DNA from 3 places in the Pseudomonas sp. PK-RTE-24 genome. Region 3 is predicted to be linked to each of the others. Evidence: riboswitches for the same ligand, from Rfam matches in the RefSeq annotation. Region 3 holds a riboswitch; each other region holds the start of a gene.

Region 1 (2,193 bases), 860 kb from region 3:
GCAGGCGGCGAGCCCGCCAGCGACGGCGATGATAAGAGCGAGTTGGGCCTTGCGCATTGCTGATCTTCCCTATGAATGCATTCCTAAACATAGAGGAGGGCGCAGGCCCGATGGTTCAACTGCTCAACCGCGGGCTTCCTTGAACAGCATGGCGATGCCCGGATGATAGTTGCCCGCGTCGCTGTGCAATTTGCGATAGGCGTAGGGGAAATACCAGGCCACGGCGCAGGTGTGTTCCTTTTGCAGGTCGTCTACCATGTCCTGCAATTCTTCGGGGCTGGCGCTGTGCTGAGGTTTTTGCGGAGCAACAAAGAGGCAGCCGAGCTTGAGATCGCTGGCGTAACTGATGCGCTTGGCATCGGCGGTGACGTCGAGCAGTGCCTGGGTCAGGTTGAGGTTGTTGACCCGTGGCCAGCGTTGCGTGGCCTGAATGAACGCGCGGTCTTCGGCGCCGGCAATCAGCAGGTCGGCGCGAGCATTGCGTTCGCCTTCTTCGTTCTGTTTGCGCGTGGCCGTGTCGTTCAGCGTGACCATTTCAGCCATCCACGCCGCTGCCGAGAGCAGGCCGAGATTGGCTTTCTCGTCGTGCCAATATGGCGTTTCGTTGTCGCCGCGTACGGTGTTGTAGCGATCGATACAGTCAAACCAGCGTTCCAGCACCGGGCGCAGAAATTCCAGGCGCGGGTTGCTGATGATCATGCCTTGCATCGTCGTCATCCTTATTGTTGTAGTGGGCTTTCGAAAAAAGCATGGCTCTTTGATATCACTTGTCGCAGTCTGGCACAAGATTGCCGCTGCACAATGGATCAGCGGCAGTTATTCGCGCGCAAAGCGCCTCTTCAATTGACGCTCCACCTCCAACCCTCTAACCTTCGCCGCTTGTTTCAGGTGCTCTGTGGCCCCGCGTCGACAGAGTGAAACAGGGAAGCCGGTGAGGGTGGTCTTCAAGCGAAGCCACGACGATCCCGGCGCTGCCCCCGCAACGGTAAATGAGTGAAAACTGCGCCTTGAGCCACTGCCTCGAAAGAAGCGGGAAGGCGCGCAGTCCGGCGAAACGCCGCTCATGAGCCCGGAGACCGGCCTGATCCATCTCAGCGGCATCACGGTGGGCGATGCCAGGCTTTTTGCCGTCTATTCTTGTGCCTGCCCGCCGTTATCCAGCCTCAACGGAGAGCTCCCCCCATGACTGATTCCCCCGAGCGTGACGAACGCCATCTGGCGCGCATGCAGCGCAAGAAGGCCGTGATCGACGAACGCATCGCCAGCTCGCCCGACGAATGTGGCCTGGTGCTGGTGCTGACCGGCAATGGCAAAGGCAAGAGCAGCTCGGCGTTCGGCATGCTCGCCCGCGCGATGGGCCACGGCATGCAGTGCGGCGTTGTGCAGTTCATCAAAGGCCGCAACAGCACTGGCGAAGAATTGTTTTTCCGCCGCTTCCCCGAGCAGGTGCGTTTCCACGTCATGGGCGAAGGCTTCACCTGGGAAACCCAGGATCGCCAGCGCGATATCGCCGCGGCGACCGCCGCTTGGGAAGTCTCCCGCGAATTATTGCGCGACCCTTCGATCGGTCTGGTAGTGCTCGATGAGTTGAACATCGCCCTCAAGCACGGCTACCTCGATCTCGATCAGGTGCTCAGCGATTTGCAGGCGCGCCCACCGATGCAGCACGTAGTGGTCACCGGTCGCGGCGCCAAGCCGGAAATGATCGAGATGGGCGACACGGTCACCGAAATGGGCATGCTCAAGCACGCCTTCCAGGCCGGGATCAAAGCGCAGAAAGGCGTCGAACTTTGAAGCAACCACGTCACTGCCCGGCGGTGTTGATCGCCGCGCCGGCCTCCGGTCAGGGCAAGACCACCGTCACCGCCGCACTCGCCCGTTTGCATCGCAACCAAGGGCGCAAGGTGCGCGTGTTCAAATGCGGCCCGGATTTTCTCGACCCGATGATCCTCGAGCGCGCCAGCGGTGCGCCGGTGTATCAACTGGACATGTGGATGGTCGGCGAGCAGGAAAGTCGCCGGCTGTTGTGGGAAGCCGCCGCCGAAGCCGACCTGATTCTGATCGAGGGCGTGATGGGCCTGTTCGACGGCACGCCATCCAGCGCTGATCTGGCACGCCACTTCGGTGTGCCGGTGCTCGGCGTGATCGACGGCACCGCCATGGCGCAGACCTTTGGCGCCTTGGCGCTGGGCC
Region 2 (2,193 bases), 670 kb from region 3:
ATCGTTGCACAGTCGATCCAGCTCATCGGTGGTCACGCCAGCCTTCACATGCGGCACCAGCATTGCCAGCACTTCAGCGGCGAGTTTGCCGGCGGCGCGGGATTTTTCGATGTCGGCCGGGGTGTTGATCTTGATCTGGTTTCTCATGCGCTGACGGCTTCCTGAGTCAGTTGTTGCAGATCCAGCCCACCATTCTGTTCGGCGCGGATCAGCAGGCGGCAAATGGCGCTGTGGTCGAGATTGGGATGCAGCTCGGCGAGCATGCCGATGCGCATCCAGTGCTCAGCCTGCGCGTTGATCGAGCGGCTGAGGGCGTTGCTGGAGATACGCAGGTTCTCGTGCATGTCCTCTGAGATTTTTACGATGCCCATATATGAATCCGATACGATGTGTATATGGAACGTATATTAGCCAAGCTTACCCTCGGATTGCAAACGCTCCGCCACGCAAACACGCACCCGTGTAGGAGCTGCCGAAGGCTGCGATCTTTTGATCTTGCCCGTTAAAGACCAGATCAAAAGATCGCAGCCTTCGGCAGCTCCTACCAAAGCAGATTCGGCTCCCCATCAGCGGCCTGATCGACTACCATGCCCGCGCCGGTTTCCACACGGAATTAATAGGGAATCCGAGGTGCTCCACGCATCAATCGGAACTGCCCCCGCAACTGTAGGTGCCGAGCCTGCTCCTCGACTGCCACTGGGTGAATCCCGGGAAGGCCGGAGCGTGGCAATGACGCATCAGTCAGGAGACCTGCCGGCACAGTGACTGACCAACCGGCGGGGTGTCCGGGAAGGACATCGTGCCGTGCGCATTTTCCCCGTGCCGGCCTTGCGCAGTTTCCACGACCGCGCCCGAGGTGTATTTCCAACCGTACCCGCCCGCTCCCGTACGGTTCCCTTGGAGACTGCCCCATGCTGCTGCCCCGCGTTGCCACCCTGCTCACCGCTCTGAGCCTTTGCGCCCTGGCGCAAGCGGCGCCGACTGCGTATCCGCTGACCGTCGAAAACTGTGGCAGCAGCCTGACCTTTCAGCACGCGCCTGCGCGCACGGTGACCATCGGCCAGGCCGGCACGGAAATGCTCTATGCCTTGGGTCTGGGCGACAAAGTCGTTGGCACTTCGCTGTGGTTCAACGACGTGCTGGGCACATACAAAGCGCAGAACGACAGGATCGAGCGCCTTGCCGACAACGAGCCGAGTTTCGAAGCGGTGATCGCCAAACGCCCGGAGCTGGTTGCCGTCGAGCTGGAATGGATGGTCGGCCCGCAAGGCGCGGTCGGCACCCGCGAGCAGTTTCATGAACTGAAGATTCCTACCTATCTGCTGCCCTCCGATTGCGAAGCCAAGGACAACCTCGTCGGTTCGGACGGCACGCGGCTGGCGCCGTTTCGCATCGACAGCATCTACAAAAGCGTGAGCCAACTGGCGGCGATTTTCGATGTGCAGGCGCGTGGCGAGCAGCTCAATGAGCAGCTCAAAGCCAGCCTCGCGCAGTCGATCGCCACCGCGAAAAAGCAGCAGCGCAAAGACGTCAGCGCTCTGGTGTGGTTCTCCAGCGCCGAGATGGACATCGAGCCGTTCGTGGCCGGGCACAAAGGCGTTCCCGATTTCATGCTCAGCACCCTCGGCGTGCGCAACGTCGTCGAGTCCGATGAAGAATGGCCAACCGTCGGCTGGGAAACCATCGCCAAGGCCAACCCGACGTTTCTGGTGATCGCGCGCATGGATCGTCGGCGTTTCCCGGCGGACGATTATCAAAAGAAACTCGCCTTCCTGCGCAGTGATCCGGTGACGCGCAACATGGACGCGGTCAAGCACAACCGCATCATCATCCTTGACGCCATGGCCATGCAGGCCAGCCTGCGCACCTTCGATGGCCTCGCACAATTGGCCAGTGCCATCAACGGCTACGACCTGTCGCAATGAGCAGACGCCTGATCCGTTTGCTGCTGGTGCTGTTGACGCTGTCGGTCGCGCTGATTGGCGGCGTGGCCATTGGCGAGACTTCGATCGAGCCGAGCGTGGTGTTGCAGGTGCTGGCCAACAAGCTGTGGGGCGCCGGTTATGTGCTCGACCCGATCGACGAAGGCATTGTCTGGAACTATCGCCTGACCCGCGCGCTGGTCGCGGCGGCCTGCGGCGCCGGTTTGGCGACCTGTGGCGTAATCCTGCAGTCGCTGCTGCGCAATCCGTT
Region 3 (2,193 bases):
GATCAAAAGATCGCAGCCTTCGGCAGCTCCTACAGTTGGATCGCGCACCAGCTCAAGAACAGGTGGCTGTCAGGCCGCCTTCGCGAGCAGGCTCGCCTACAAAGCAAACGCAAAGCAGCGCAGCTGCCCGCGGCGAAGCCGCCCCACTCAACAATGAGCGTTAGCTCGAGTGCTCTTGATCTTGATCCACCGGCGACGTCGGAAGGCTGAGTGGAGGGATTGATCCGGGCGTGGGAGCGCAGCGACCGTACGACGCAGTCGTACACAGCGAGTGTAGGTGCAGCGAAGCAAACCGGAGCCGCTGCGCCCGGATCAGTCCCGGAGCGAAGGAACCCGAGCCTGCGAGGGCCGAACGTAGGAGCAAGCCTTTTTGGGTACTTTTTCGGCGTTTGGAAAAAGTGCCTCGCCGTAAGGGCGAAACCGTAATCAGCAACACCCGCAGCAACGGATATACACACAAAAACATCAGAAAAATACCCCCACTGCAGCACCGAAAACTCCCGGAAATTGACTAAAAACCCAAACCCATGTTCTCCTGCACACCTTGTTACGGGTGCCCTTCACAGGGTGAAACGGGAAACCGGTGAATCATGTGCTTTACTCAAAGCCATGTCAGTCCGGTGCTGCCCCCGCAACGGTAAGCGAGCGAAGCGTCAGATCCACTGTGCCCCGGCATGGGAAGGTGATGCTTGCAGGTCGGCGACCAGCCAACCCCTCGCGAGCCCGGAGACCGGCCCGCAACACCCAGCACGCGCAAGCGCCGCTGAACACAAACAAACCCGCGGTGGGCGGGCGCTGTTCGAAATCCCTGCGTGCCCGGCCCGCAGGGATTTTCATGCGCTCTGTTTACCCGCTGACATTTCAGAGGGAAGCGCTATGTCGATCATCAGTAACACTGTCAGCCACACTGACCCCATTTCCAGCAGCACCACACTCGGCCAACGCGTCGCCGCCGCCCTCTTTGCCTCGATCCTCGGCGCCAGCCTGGTCTGGTTCGCCGGTTTCTCGCACATCGAAGCGGTGCACAACGCCGCCCACGATACCCGCCACAGCGCCGCGTTCCCGTGCCACTGAGGCCTGCCGAAATGATCAAGCGTATCGCGCAAACCGCAGGCTTCACCGGCTTGCTGGCCGCCCTGCTGCTGACCTTGCTACAGAGTTTCTGGGTATCACCGTTGATTCTGCAGGCCGAAACCTTCGAGAAATCCGAACCGGTCGCGCAAGTCCACGAACACGCCGCCGGCACCGCCGCCCACAGCCATGATGGCGAAGCCTGGGAGCCGGAAGACGGCTGGCAGCGTGTGGTCTCGACCACTGGCGGTAATCTGGTGGTGGCAGTGGGTTTCGCCTTGATGCTCGCCGGCCTGTACACCTTGCGCGCGCCGACCAAGACCTCGCAAGGGCTGCTCTGGGGTCTGGCCGGTTACGCCACGTTCGTTCTCGCGCCGACCTTGGGCCTGCCACCTGAGTTGCCGGGCACAGCCGCCGCCGATCTGGCTTCGCGGCAGATCTGGTGGATCGGCACTGCCGCTTCGACCGCTGTCGGCCTGGCACTGATCGCTTTCAGCCGTCACTGGCTGATGAAGCTTCTTGGTGTAGCGATTCTCGCCGTGCCGCATGTGATCGGCGCGCCGCAACCGCAGGTGCATTCGATGCTCGCTCCAGAGGCACTGGAAACCCAGTTCAAAATCGCTTCGCAGCTGACCAACGTCGCGTTCTGGCTGGCCTTGGGCCTGATCAGTGCATGGTTGTTCCGCCGCAAAAGCGCAGGCCCATATCAGGCATGACCGATGACCGCGCAGCGCCGACCCTCGTGGTCGGCCTCGGCTGCCAGCGGGGCTGCCCGGCCAGTACGTTGCGTGCGTTACTCGATCAAGCGTTGCAGGCGCACCGCATCGAGCTGCGAGCGGTCAAGGCTTTGGCGAGTATCGACCTCAAGCGCGACGAACCGGGGTTGCTGGAACTGGCCACACAATTGAACCTGCCGCTGCAGTATTTCAACAGTGCCGAACTGGCGCCCTATCAGCAGCGCCTCAGCCATCAATCGCAGATCGCCTTTGAGCGCACCGGCTGCTACGGCGTGGCGGAAAGCGCCGCGCTGGCGCTCGCCGAGCAACTGATTCAGGCGCCGGCGAAACTGCTGATCCACCGGCAGAAATATGCGCAGGCCACGCTGGCATTGGCCGGCGCTGC

The links. Region 3 has a riboswitch for cobalamin ahead of ACV8MC_RS21175 (CbtB domain-containing protein). Riboswitches for the same ligand answer to the same signal wherever they lie in the genome.
Region 1: linked by a shared signal. The riboswitch ahead of cobO (cob(I)yrinic acid a,c-diamide adenosyltransferase) and the one ahead of ACV8MC_RS21175 (CbtB domain-containing protein) in region 3 are both predicted to bind cobalamin.
Region 2: linked by a shared signal. The riboswitch ahead of ACV8MC_RS18390 (ABC transporter substrate-binding protein) and the one ahead of ACV8MC_RS21175 (CbtB domain-containing protein) in region 3 are both predicted to bind cobalamin.

Annotation. Positions count from the first base shown of each region.
Region 1 is NZ_CM133224.1:5,590,471-5,592,663, reverse strand. Features, by position in the region: gene ACV8MC_RS25110 (PQQ-dependent sugar dehydrogenase) at 1-57, opposite strand, end outside; gene ACV8MC_RS25105 (hypothetical protein) at 124-708, opposite strand; cobalamin riboswitch at 870-1,099, shown strand; gene cobO (cob(I)yrinic acid a,c-diamide adenosyltransferase) at 1,183-1,794, shown strand; gene ACV8MC_RS25095 (cobyrinate a,c-diamide synthase) at 1,791-2,193, shown strand, end outside.
Region 2 is NZ_CM133224.1:4,061,099-4,063,291, reverse strand. Features, by position in the region: gene map (type I methionyl aminopeptidase) at 1-147, opposite strand, end outside; gene ACV8MC_RS18395 (ParD-like family protein) at 144-371, opposite strand; cobalamin riboswitch at 581-772, shown strand; gene ACV8MC_RS18390 (ABC transporter substrate-binding protein) at 912-1,925, shown strand; gene ACV8MC_RS18385 (FecCD family ABC transporter permease) at 1,922-2,193, shown strand, end outside.
Region 3 is NZ_CM133224.1:4,733,466-4,735,658, forward strand. Features, by position in the region: cobalamin riboswitch at 535-753, shown strand; gene ACV8MC_RS21175 (CbtB domain-containing protein) at 877-1,074, shown strand; gene ACV8MC_RS21180 (CbtA family protein) at 1,086-1,787, shown strand; gene ACV8MC_RS21185 (cobalamin biosynthesis protein) at 1,784-2,193, shown strand, end outside.